2 regions of the Azospirillum mesophilum genome follow, and region 1 is predicted to be linked to the other one. Evidence: predicted binding sites of a transcription regulator. Region 1 holds the regulator's gene; the other holds the start of a gene.

The links. Region 1 encodes HrcA, which represses chaperone genes, less so after heat shock. Its sites were predicted from a motif close to GTTAGCACTCNCCNNNGGNGAGTGCTAAC; they were not measured.
Region 2: groES (co-chaperone GroES) is a predicted target of HrcA. The motif match lies at 3,274-3,302, and genes of this name have one in related genera.

Annotation. Positions count from the first base shown of each region.
Region 1 covers NZ_JBPXMQ020000009.1:137,685-143,643, reverse strand. The annotation lists gene rdgB (RdgB/HAM1 family non-canonical purine NTP pyrophosphatase) at 1-514, opposite strand, end outside; gene rph (ribonuclease PH) at 684-1,403, opposite strand; gene hrcA (heat-inducible transcriptional repressor HrcA) at 1,575-2,615, shown strand; partial or broken gene grpE (nucleotide exchange factor GrpE) at 2,658-3,290, shown strand; gene ACSVC7_RS11815 (response regulator) at 3,483-3,848, shown strand; gene ACSVC7_RS11810 (amino acid ABC transporter substrate-binding protein) at 3,917-4,816, opposite strand; gene ACSVC7_RS11805 (dicarboxylate/amino acid:cation symporter) at 4,851-5,959, opposite strand, start outside.
Region 2 covers NZ_JBPXMQ020000023.1:17,871-23,829, reverse strand. The annotation lists gene ACSVC7_RS20855 (FAD-dependent oxidoreductase) at 1-2,692, shown strand, start outside; gene ACSVC7_RS20850 (usg protein) at 2,799-3,062, opposite strand; gene groES (co-chaperone GroES) at 3,356-3,646, shown strand; gene groL (chaperonin GroEL) at 3,695-5,338, shown strand; gene ACSVC7_RS20835 (tautomerase family protein) at 5,411-5,788, opposite strand; gene ACSVC7_RS20830 (LysR substrate-binding domain-containing protein) at 5,892-5,959, shown strand, end outside.

The sequences.
Region 1 (5,959 bases):
TGATGTCGTAGCCGTCCGGTTTAAACATCGGATCGTAGCCGAAGCCCTGCTCGCCCTGTGGCGGCCAGACCAGCGTGCCGTAGCAGCGGCCCTCCACCGTCTCCACATGGCCGTCCGGCCAGGCGAGCGACAGCGCGCAGACGAAATAGGCGGAGCGGTCGGACTTGCCCACCAAGCCGTCCTCCACCTTCCGCATCGCCATGCCGAAGTCCTTCGACGGGCCGGCCCAGCGCGCGGAGTAGATGCCGGGGTCGCCGTTCAGCGCCGGCACCACCAGCCCGCTGTCGTCGGCCAGCGCCACATGCCCCGCCTTGGCGGCGGCCAGCGCCTTCAGCTCGGCGTTCGCGACGAAGGTCGTGCCGGTCTCCTCCGGCTCCGGCAGGCCAAGCTCGCCCGCCGAGGTGAAGGTGGCAACGTAGGGGCCGAGCAGGTCGGCGATCTCGCGCACCTTGCCCGTGTTGTGGCTGGCAATGACGAGGGTGTCGCCGGTGAAGCGGCGGGGGGATTGGGTCATGGAGGATGGTCCTCTGATTCCTAAGCGCTTTGCCCCCTCCCTAACCCTCCCCCGCTCTGCGGGAGAGGGGACTGCCGCCGCTTCGCGAGTCCGCCCCTCTCCCGCGAAGCGGGGGAGGGAGGGACCCACGCGCCAGCGTGGGAGGGTGGGGGCAACGGGCGCGGCGCTGTTACTTCGCCCCGATGGCGGCCTTCTGCAACGCCACCAGCTCGTTGATGCCCTTGCGGGCCAGCGCCAGCAGCTCCATGAACTGCGGTTCGGTGAAGGGGCGCTCTTCGGCGGTGCCCTGGATCTCGACGATGCCGCCGTTGCCGGTCAGCACGAAGTTGGCGTCGGCCTGGGCGGTCGAGTCCTCGGCGTAGTCGAGGTCGAGCACGGACGAGCCCTTGTAGATGCCGCAGGACACGGCCGCCACATGGTCGGTCAGCGGGATGGTCTTGATGGCGCCGATGGACAGCAGGTGCTGGAAGGCCAGATGCAGGGCCACGAAGCTGCCGGTGATGGCGGCGGTGCGGGTGCCGCCGTCGGCCTGGATGACGTCGCAGTCGATCTTGATCTGCTTCTCGCCCATGGCCGCGCGGTCGGTGACGGAGCGGAGCGCGCGGCCGATCAGGCGCTGGATCTCCTGCGTGCGGCCGGACTGCTTGCCCTTGGCGGCCTCGCGGTCGGTGCGGCTGTGGGTGGAGCGCGGCAGCATGCCGTATTCCGCCGTCACCCAGCCGAGCCCCGTGTTCTTCAGGAAGCGCGGCACGCCCTCGTCCACGCTGGCGGTGCACAGCACATGCGTGTCGCCGAAGCGCACCATGCAGGACCCCTCGGCGTGCTTGCTGAAGTTCGGCTCTAGGGAAATGGTGCGCAATTGGTCGAGGGCGCGGCCGGAGGGACGCATCGGGCATATCCGCAGGTCTGTTGAAAACGGCCGGCAGGCTAGCGATTGATGCCGCCGCCGTCCAGCGCGCAACCGGGGCGCACGTTGATTCGGGGCGAATACCTGCCTAAATTCGACACGCTCAAGTCACGCAAGCCACCCGGTTCCCGTCCCCGCCATGATGGCCGCGCCATGATCACCGAACTGAACCAACGATCCCGCGAGGTCTTCCGGCTGATCGTCGACGCCTATGTGGCGACCGGCGAGCCGGTGGGATCGCGCACGATCTCGCGCCGGCTCGGCATGGCCCTGTCGCCCGCGACCATCCGCAACGTCATGGCCGACCTGGAGGAGCAGGGGCTGCTCTACGCCCCGCACACCTCGGCCGGCCGCATCCCGACCGAGGCGGGGCTGCGCCTGTTCGTCAACGGCCTTCTGGAGATCGGCTCCCTCTCCGAGGACGAGCGCGAATCGATCGAGGCGAAATGCTCCTCCTCCGGCCGGTCCCTGCAGGACGTGCTGGGCGAGGCGTCGACCATGCTGTCGGGCCTGTCGCACTGCGCCGGCCTCGTCGTGGCGCCCAAGACCGACCGGCCGCTGAAGCACATCGAGTTCGTCTCGCTTGCCCCCGGCCGCGCCCTGGTGGTGCTGGTCAACGAGGACGGGCTGGTCGAGAACCGCGTCATCGAGGTGCCGGTGGGGGTTCCCGCCTCCACGCTCCAGATGGTGTCCAACTTCCTCAGCGCGAAGCTGGTCGGCCGCACGCTGGACGAGGCGCGTCAGGCCGTGCTGCGCGAGATCGAGGAGCAGAAGACCGAGCTGGACGAATTGTCGCGCCGAGTCGTCGCGGCCGGCCTCGCCACCTGGGCGGGCAGCGGCGGCCAGAGCGGCGGCCAGCTGATCGTGCGCGGCCAGGCCAAGCTGCTGGAGGACGTCACCGCTTTGTCGGACCTGGAGCGCGTCCGCTCCCTGTTCGAGGCGCTGGAGACCAAGGAGACCATGCTGCGCCTGCTGGACGCCACCGGCCAGGGCGACGGGGTGCAGATCTTCATCGGCGCCGAGAACGTGCTGTTCAACCATTCCGGCTGTTCGCTGATCATCTCGCCGTTCCAGAACAGCCGCGAGCAGGTCATCGGCGCCATCGGGGTGATCGGCCCGACCCGCATCAATTATGCGCGCATCATCCCGCTTGTGGATTATACAGCCAAGGTCATCAGCCGGCTCGTCGGGTGACGACGCCGGCCGGGGGCCGCTTCCCCACGCTTCGAACGACCAGAAGACGACAACGAGAGAGCCATGAGCGAAGAGCAGAACAAGCCCGCCGAAGCCGAGGTGGAGCAGACCGAAGCCGCCAATGGTCAGGCCGCCAACGGGCAGGCCGCCGATGTCGCCCCGCCCGAGGAGCGCGTGGCCCAGCTGGAGGCGGAGGTCGCCAGCCTGAAGGACCAGCTTCTGCGCCAGATGGCCGAGGTGGAGAACACCCGCCGCCGCGCCCAGCGCGACCGCGAGGACGCCAGCAAGTTCGCCGTGTCCAGCTTCGCCAAGGAGCTGGTGACCGTGGCCGACAACCTGCGCCGCGCGCTGGAGGCCGTGCCGGCCGAGGGCCGCGAGAACGACGAGATGCTGAAGAGCCTCGCCGTCGGCGTCGAGGCGACCGAGCGCCAGCTGATCTCGGCCTTCGAGCGCGCCGGCATCAAGAAGATCGACCCGACCGGCGAGCTGTTCGACCCGAACTTCCATCAGGTCATGTTCGAGATCGAGAACACCGGCAAGTCCGCCGGCACCGTCGTGCAGGTGCTCCAGCCCGGCTACACCATCCACGGCCGCCTGCTGCGCGAGGCCATGGTGGGCGTCGCCAAGGCCGGCCCGAACGAGGCCGGCGGCCAGCACGTCGACACCAAGGCGTAACGCCATTTTGGGGGCGTAACCGCCGTCTCATCGCGTTCGTCGCGCAGCGGTTCATGGCCGAATGGGGCCGCTGCGCGACGCCTTGCCGCATCTCTTGCACATCCGGGTATTGACGGCATGCCGTAAGATGCCTAAGCGATATCTCGCATTTGCGAGATTTTTCCTGGCATCAGTTCCATAGGGACCGGACCCGTGCCCAAGAGCATCCTGACCGTCGACGATTCCAAGACCATCCGCGACATGGTCGCCTTCACGCTGCAGAAGGCGGGCTATGCCGTGTCCGAAGCCGGCGACGGGGCGGCGGGGCTGGCGCTTGTCAACAAGCAGAAGTTCGACTGCATCATCACCGACCTGAACATGCCGGGCATGGACGGTCTGGCCCTGACCAAGGCGATCCGCGGCAGCGCGCTCAACCGCGCGACCCCCGTCCTGCTGCTGACCACCGAGGCCGACCCCGCCAAGAAGACCGCCGGCCGTGAAGCCGGCGCCACCGGCTGGCTGGTGAAGCCGTTCAACCCGGACAAGCTGGTCGAAACCGTGAAGAAGGTCTGCCCGTAAGGCGCTGCATGGCCTCCCTCTCCCGGCGGAGCCGGGCGAGGGAGGCCATGCAGCGCCCACGCGCCTAGCTAATCCGGCAGCCCCAGCAGGTGGAAGCTTTCCTCCAGCTGCGCGCTCATGGGCAGGTCGAGGCGTTCGCCGGACGGCAGGCGGCGCAGGAACCAGCGCGTGTAGATTTCCAGGATGTCCCGGCTTTCGGCCAGGCGCGTGAAGGTCCGGTCGACGACCTCCGCGAAGGCCGGGTCGTTCTTGCGGTACATCAGCCCGTACGGGTCGTAGGACAGATACTCGCCGACGATCCGGAACGCCCCCCGCTGGTCCAGCTTGGTCAGCAGGCCGTACAGCAGAACCTCGTCGGTGGCGAAGGCGTCGGCGCCGCCCTCGGCCAGGGTGGCGAAGGCGCGGTCGTGGTCCGGCGCCGTGACCAGCTTGGTGTCCAGCTTCTGCCGCTCGATCAGCCGGCGCAGGGCGGCCTCGTTCGTGGTTCCCTGGGTCACCACGACGGTCCGGCCGCGCAGGTCCTGGCTGGTGGAAATGGGGCTCCCCTGCGGGACGAGCAGCCGCGTGCCGCTGACGAAGATCATGGGTGAGAAGGCGACCTGCTTCTGCCGGGCGTGGTTGTTGGTGGTCACGCCGCATTCCAGGTCGATGCTGCCGTCCAGCAGGGCGGGGATGCGGGTTTCCGCCGTCACGGGGTGGTAGGCGACCGCGAGGTCGCGGCCCAGCTCGGACGCCGCCTCCTCGACCACGGCGCGGCAGAGGTCCAGGGAATAGCCGGTCGGCTGCCCCCGCGCGTCGCGGTAGGCGAAGGGGAAGGCGTTCTCCCGGTAGCCCAGCACGATCCGCCCGCTGTCGTGCAGCTTGCGCAGCGTGCCGGTCAGCTCCTGCGCGGACGCCGGGGCGGCCGGAGCCGCCGCGACCGCCAGGAGAACCGCCCCGAGAACTCCGAGAACCAGCGCGCGCCGCATCGCCGTTACTCCCTGTCCGGTCATACTCTGCCGGTCAGCCGATATCCCGAACCGTGGCCGGATCCTCGACCGGCTGCGTCCCGACGCCCAGCTCGCCTTCCCACTTCGCCACGACGGCGGTCGCCAGGCTGTTGCCCAGGACATTGGTGGCGGAGCGCGCCATGTCCAGGAACTGGTCGATGCCCATGATCAGCAGCAGCCCGGCCTCCGGCACGTTGAAGGTCGCCAGCGTCGCCGCGATCACCACCAGCGAGGCGCGCGGCACGCCGGCCATGCCCTTGCTGGTGACCATCAGGATCAGCAGCATGGTCAGCTGCTGCCCCAGCGTCAGCTCGATCCCGTAGGCCTGCGCGATGAAGATCGTCGCGAAGGTGCAGTACATCATCGAGCCGTCGAGGTTGAACGAATAGCCCAGCGGCAGGACGAAGCCGATGATGCGCTCGCTGACCGGCAGCTTCTCCAGCTCCTCCATGGTGCGGGGGTAGGCGGCCTCGCTGCTGGCCGTGCTGAAGGCCAGCAGGATCGGGTCCTTGATCAGCCGGATCAGCGTGAACAGTGTGCCGCCCAGGAACAGGAAGCCGATGGTGCACAGCACCAGCCACAGGATGGCGATGCTGAGGTAGAACTCCACCATGAACTTGCCGTAGGTGACGATGACGCCCAGCCCCTGCGTGGCGACGATGGAGGCCATGGCCGCGAACACCGCCAGCGGCGCGAAGCGCATCACATAGTCGGTGATGCGCAGCACGATGTGCGACAACTCCTCGATCCAGCGGACGACGATCTCCGACTTGTCCACCGCCCCGGCGGCGACGCCGAAGAAGATGGCGAAGACGACGATCTGCAGGATCTCGTTGGTCGCCATCGCCTCGAAGATGCTGCGCGGGACGAGGTGGGTGACGAACTCCTTCAACGACAGGGAGGCCGTCTTCAGGTTGGTCGCCGCCCCCGGATCGGGCAGCGGCAGGTCCAGCCCCTCGCCGGGCCGCAGCAGGTTGACCATGACGAGGCCGAGCAGCAGCGACACCAGCGACGCCGCGACGAACCAGCTCATCGCCTTCAACCCGATCCGGCCGACCGCCCCGCTGTCGCGCATGTGCGCGATGCCCGCCACCAGCGTGGAGAAGACCAGCGGCGCGATGA
Region 2 (5,959 bases), on a different contig from region 1:
AAGCCCGCTGGGTGTCACGCTGAACGGCTGCCCGCTGGACGAAAAAATCTCGGAGATGCACAGCCTGAAAGCGGAGGGCGTGCCCATCGGCGCGCTGGCCATGGTGGTGGTGGACAATCCCATGTGCGCCGGCACCGGCCACCGCATCTGCAACGACTGCATGAAGGCCTGCATCTATCAGAAGCAGGAACCCGTCGACATCCCGCAGTCGGAAACCCGGACGCTGAAGGACGTGCTGGAGCTTCCCTGGGGCTTCGAGATTTACAGCCTGCTGACGCGCTGGAACCCGCTGAACCTGCGGCGCCCGCTGGTGCGGCCGGACAGCGGATACAAGGTGCTGGTGGTCGGGCTGGGGCCGGCGGGCTTCACGCTGGCGCACCATCTGATGAACGACGGGCACACGGTGGTCGGCATCGACGGGCTGAAGATCGAACCGCTGCCAGCCGATCTCTCAGGCGTGCTGCCCAGCGGCACGCGCGTGCCCTTCCGGCCGATCCGCGACGTGCACGACCTTTACGACCGGCTGGACGAGCGCGTCATGGCCGGATTCGGCGGCGTGGCCGAGTACGGCATCACCGTGCGCTGGAACAAGAACTTCCTGAAGGTCATCCGCCTGCTGCTGGAGCGCCGCGCGTCGATGTCCATCATCGGCGGGGTTCGTTTCGGTGGCACGCTGACCATCGACGACGCGCTGGCGATGGGCTTCGACCACATCGCCCTGTGCATGGGGGCGGGCAAGCCGACCGTCATCCCCATGGCGAACGGGCTGGCGCGCGGGGTGCGGCAGGCGTCAGACTTCCTGATGGCCTTGCAGCTGACGGGGGCGGCCAAGGCGGACAGCATCGCGAACCTTCAGGTGCGGCTGCCCATCGTCGTCATCGGCGGCGGCCTGACCGCCATCGACACGGCAACGGAGGCGCTGGCCTACTACCCCGTGCAGGTCGAAAAGTTCCTGTCCCGGTACGAAGCGCTCTCAGTCGAGAAGGGCGAGGCCGCCGCCCGCGCCCGCTGGACGCCCGAGGAAGCCGCGCTGGCCGACGAGTTCCTGGCCCATGCCCGCGCCATCCGCGCGGAACGCGCCGCGGCGGCGGAGGAAGGCCGGGAGGCGCGCATCCTTCCGCTTCTGCAACACTGGGGCGGATCGACCATCGCCTACCGCCGCCGCCTGATCGACAGCCCCAGCTACACCCTGAACCACGAGGAGGTGGCGCACGGCCTCGCCGAGGGCATCCGCTTCCTGGAATCCGCCACCCCGCGCGGCGTGGAGATCGACGAGACCGGGGCCGCCCAAGCCATCCACCTCGCCATCAACCCCGCCGGGCCGGACGGGGTGGTGGCACCCGCCGCCGTGGACGCGCGCATCCCCGCCCGCACCATCCTGGTCGCCGCCGGCACCCAGCCCAACACCGTGCTCGCCCGCGAGGAGCCGGACTGGATCGAACTGGACGGCCGGACCTTCCGCGCCATCGACGAGGACGGCACCCCCGTGACGCCGGAACGCCTGTGCAAACCGTCGCAGGCCCGCGTGCTGATGGCGAAGGCGCCGGACGGCCGCTATCTCAGCTTTTTCGGTGACCTGCACCCGTCCTTCGCCGGCAACGTGGTGAAGGCGATGGGCGGGGCGAAGCAGGGTTACCCGGTGGTCAGCCGCGCGCTGGCCCGCCGCGCCCCCTCCGCCGTTCCGGCCGCGGAGCTGGTCCGGCGCCTGAACGCCGATCTGCGCCCCGTCGTCCATCAGGTCGCCCGCCTCACCCCGACCATCGTGGAGGTGGTGGTAAAAGCCCCGGCCGCCGCACGTCGTTTCGAACCCGGACAGTTCTACCGCCTGCAGAATTTCGAAACGCTGGCGCAGCGCTTCGACGGAACGACCCTCGCCATGGAGGGCTTGGCCCTGACCGGCGCCTGGGTGGACAAGGACGCCGGGCTGCTGTCCATGATCGTGCTGGAGATGGGCGGCTCGTCCGACCTCTGCGCCTTCCTGAAGCCGGGCGACCCGGTGGTCGTCATGGGGCCGACCGGCACCCCGACCGAGATTCCGGAGGGCGAAACGGTCTGCCTCGTCGGCGGCGGGCTCGGCAACGCGGTGCTGTTCTCCATCGGGCAGGCCTGCCGGGCGCGCGGGTCCAGGGTCGTCTACTTCGCCGGATACAAGCGGATCGAGGATCGTTACAAGACCGAACAGATCGAGGCCGCCGCCGACCGCGTGATCTGGTGCTGCGACGAGGCCCCCGGCTTCACCCCCACCCGCCCCGGCGACCGGACGTTCGTCGGCAACATCGTGGAGGCCATGCGCGCCTACGCCGCCGGGGACCTCGGCGCCATGGACATCCCCTTGAGCGCTGTGGACCGCATCGTCGCCATCGGCTCCGACCGGATGATGGCGGCAGTGGGAGCCGCCCGCCACAGCGTGCTGAAGCCGTTCCTGAAGCCGGACCACGTCGCCATCGGCTCCATCAACTCCCCCATGCAATGCATGATGAAGGAGATCTGCGCCCAGTGCCTGCAACGGCACACCGACCCGGTGACGGGGCAGGAAACGGTGGTCTTCTCCTGCTTCAACCAGGACCAGACCCTCGACCGTGTGGACTTCGCCAACCTGAACCAGCGCCTGCGGCAGAACGCCGTGCAGGAGAAGCTGACCGCCCAGTGGATCGACCGCTGCCTGCGGCAGGTTGGGGCGAGGCGTTCCTGACGTTGGGTCGCGCTTCGCTTGACCCAACCTACTGCGACGCGCATCCGGCCATAAGTCGGGGGCCGTAGGTTGGGTTAAGCGCCAGCGCAACCCAACGTCAGACGCCTCACTGCCAGCGGAACTCGGCGGCGACGAAGCGCGTCTCGCCCGGCGTGATCAGCTTTTGCGTCGCCAGCTTCACCGAGTGCAGCTTGCCGTCCAGGTTGGCCTGCCAGAAGGTCAGGAAGCGGCGCAGAACCGGGTAGTCCGGTGCCAGATCCAGGTCCTGCCAAAGATAGCTCTGCAGCAGCTTGGGGTGATCCGGCATGTGGTACAGGATCTCCGCCGTGGTCAGGCGATAGTCGCGAAGCTGAAGACCCAGATTGGCCATGCGCTGCCTCCATAACGGTGGAACCGGTGGCACTCTCCCGCGCGTCCTTCGTGACTCTTTTGCGAAAGTGTGCCTGCGATTCCAACAACGGGCAACGAAGAAAATTGTTTCCTTTCAATGCATTAGCAGCCATCACCCCCGACTGCTGCCAGACATTTGAGCCGATTGCGCGCACGACCCTCTTGAATCGTATCGAGAGCTCGATTAGCTGTCTGGCACTCACCGGGGGAGAGTGCTAACACCCGAACCCGGACCTGCATTCCATTTAATAAGCCTTTCGAGGAGGCATCCCCATGAAGTTCCGTCCGCTGCACGACCGCGTCGTCGTCAAGCGTCTGGAGTCCGACACCAAGACCAAGGGCGGGATCATCATTCCCGACACCGCGAAGGAAAAGCCCCAGGAGGGCCAGGTGATCGCGGTGGGTCCGGGTTCCCGTGACGAGAGCGGCAAGGTCGTTGCGCTCGACGTGAAGGCTGGCGACCGCATCCTGTTCGGCAAGTGGTCGGGCACCGAGGTGAAGATCGAGGGCGAGGATTTCCTGATCATGAAGGAATCCGACATCATGGGCGTTATCGAGGCCTAAGTCTCCGCCCGCCGCAATCGATCAACCCGAATTCAGAGGAAGTGAGCAATGGCTGCCAAGGAAGTTAAGTTCTCCGCTTCGGCGCGCGAGAAGATGCTGCGCGGCGTTGACATTCTGGCCGACGCCGTGAAGGTCACGCTGGGTCCGAAGGGCCGCAACGTCGTCATCGAGAAGTCCTTCGGCGCTCCGCGCATCACCAAGGACGGCGTCTCGGTCGCCAAGGAAATCGAACTGTCCGACAAGTTCGAGAACATGGGCGCCCAGATGGTCCGCGAGGTCGCCTCGAAGACCAACGACCTGGCCGGTGACGGCACCACCACCGCGACCGTTCTGGCCCAGGCCATCGTCCGCGAGGGCGTGAAGTCGGTCGCCGCCGGCATGAACCCGATGGACCTGAAGCGCGGCATCGACCTCGCCGTCGAGACCGTCGTGAACGACATCCGCGGCCGCGCCAAGAAGGTGACGACCAACGACGAGATCGCCCAGGTCGGCACCATCTCCGCCAACGGCGAAGCCGAGATCGGCAAGATGATCGCCCAGGCCATGGAGAAGGTCGGCAACGAGGGCGTCATCACGGTTGAAGAGGCCAAGAGCCTGGAGACCGAGCTGGACGTCGTCGAGGGCATGCAGTTCGACCGCGGCTACCTGTCGCCGTACTTCATCACCAACGCCGACAAGATGATCGCGGAGCTGGACAGCCCGTACATCCTGCTGCACGAGAAGAAGCTGTCGGGTCTGCAGGCCCTGCTGCCGGTCCTGGAGGCCGTCGTGCAGTCCTCGCGTCCGCTGCTGATCATCGCCGAGGACGTCGAGGGCGAGGCCCTGGCGACCCTGGTCGTGAACAAGCTGCGTGGCGGCCTGAAGGTCGCCGCCGTGAAGGCCCCGGGCTTCGGTGACCGCCGCAAGGCGATGCTGGAAGACATGGCCATCCTGACCGGCGGCCAGGTCATCAGCGAAGACCTCGGCATCAAGCTCGAGAACGTCACCATCGAGATGCTGGGCACCGCCAAGAAGGTCGTGATCTCCAAGGAGAACACCACGATCGTCGACGGCGCCGGCTCGGCCGACGACATCCAGGGCCGCATCGCCCAGATCAAGGCGCAGATCGAGGAGACCACCTCGGACTACGACCGCGAGAAGCTGCAGGAGCGTCTGGCGAAGCTGGCCGGCGGCGTGGCCGTCATCCGCGTCGGTGGCGCCACCGAAGTCGAGGTGAAGGAGCGCAAGGACCGCGTTGACGACGCCATGCACGCCACCCGCGCCGCGGTGGAAGAGGGCATCGTCGCCGGCGGCGGCACCGCCCTGCTGTACGCCACCAAGGCCCTGGACGCCCTGAAGCCGTCGAACGACGAGCAGCGCGTCGGCATCGAGATCATCCGCCGCGCCCTCCAGGCTCCGGTCCGTCAGATCGCCTACAACGCGGGCACCGACGGTTCGATCGTGGTCGGCAAGCTGCTGGACCAGGCCGACGCCAACTTCGGCTACGACGCCCAGAAGGGCGAGTTCACCGATCTGGTGAAGGCCGGCATCATCGACCCGGTGAAGGTGGTTCGCACCGCCCTGCAGGACGCGGCCTCGATCGCCGGCCTGCTGATCACCACCGAGGCGATGATCGCCGAGAAGCCGGAGAAGAAGGCTGCTCCGGCCGGCATGCCGGGTGGCATGGACGACATGGGCGGCATGGGCTTCTAATCGAAGTCCACGTCTCTCAGGACGTTTGCGGAAAGGGCGGTCCCTCGGGGCCGCCCTTTTCCTTTGCGGGGTTCATGCGGCGGCGCGCGCCGCCTGGGTGCGGCCGTCGTATCCCCAATCGCCCGCCGCCACCTCGCGCACCACGACGTAGGTCGCCTCCGGCAGGCCCGGAAGATGGCGCTTCAGCAGCGCCATGGCGCCCTCGACGAAGGCGGCCTTTTCGGACGGTGTGTTGGTGCCGGCGGTGATGAAGGCCTCCAACTGGGCCGCGGCCTCGACCGCCGCCCCGCCGATGGTCCAACACCCGTCCGGCCGCTCGACCAGAACGGCGGTGACCTCCCGCCGCTTGCCGAGCGTCGTCGCGATGAGATCCGTGGCGCCGAGCGCGAGTGCATGCCGTGTGTCCGGCGTCAGGTCGGCGTCGCGAAGCGTGATGCGGATGAAGGGCATAGTGTCGTCTCCGGTTTTGAAGGGGTGTCTCAGAGACTGCCGTTGCGTCGGCCCGAAGAAAAATTAATAATTTGGCTGCGTTCCATATGCGTGGATTATGGATGTGAGGCGTGAAATCCCGCTCGACCTGATCCGCTCCTTCGTCGCGGTGGCCGATACCGGCACCGTCAC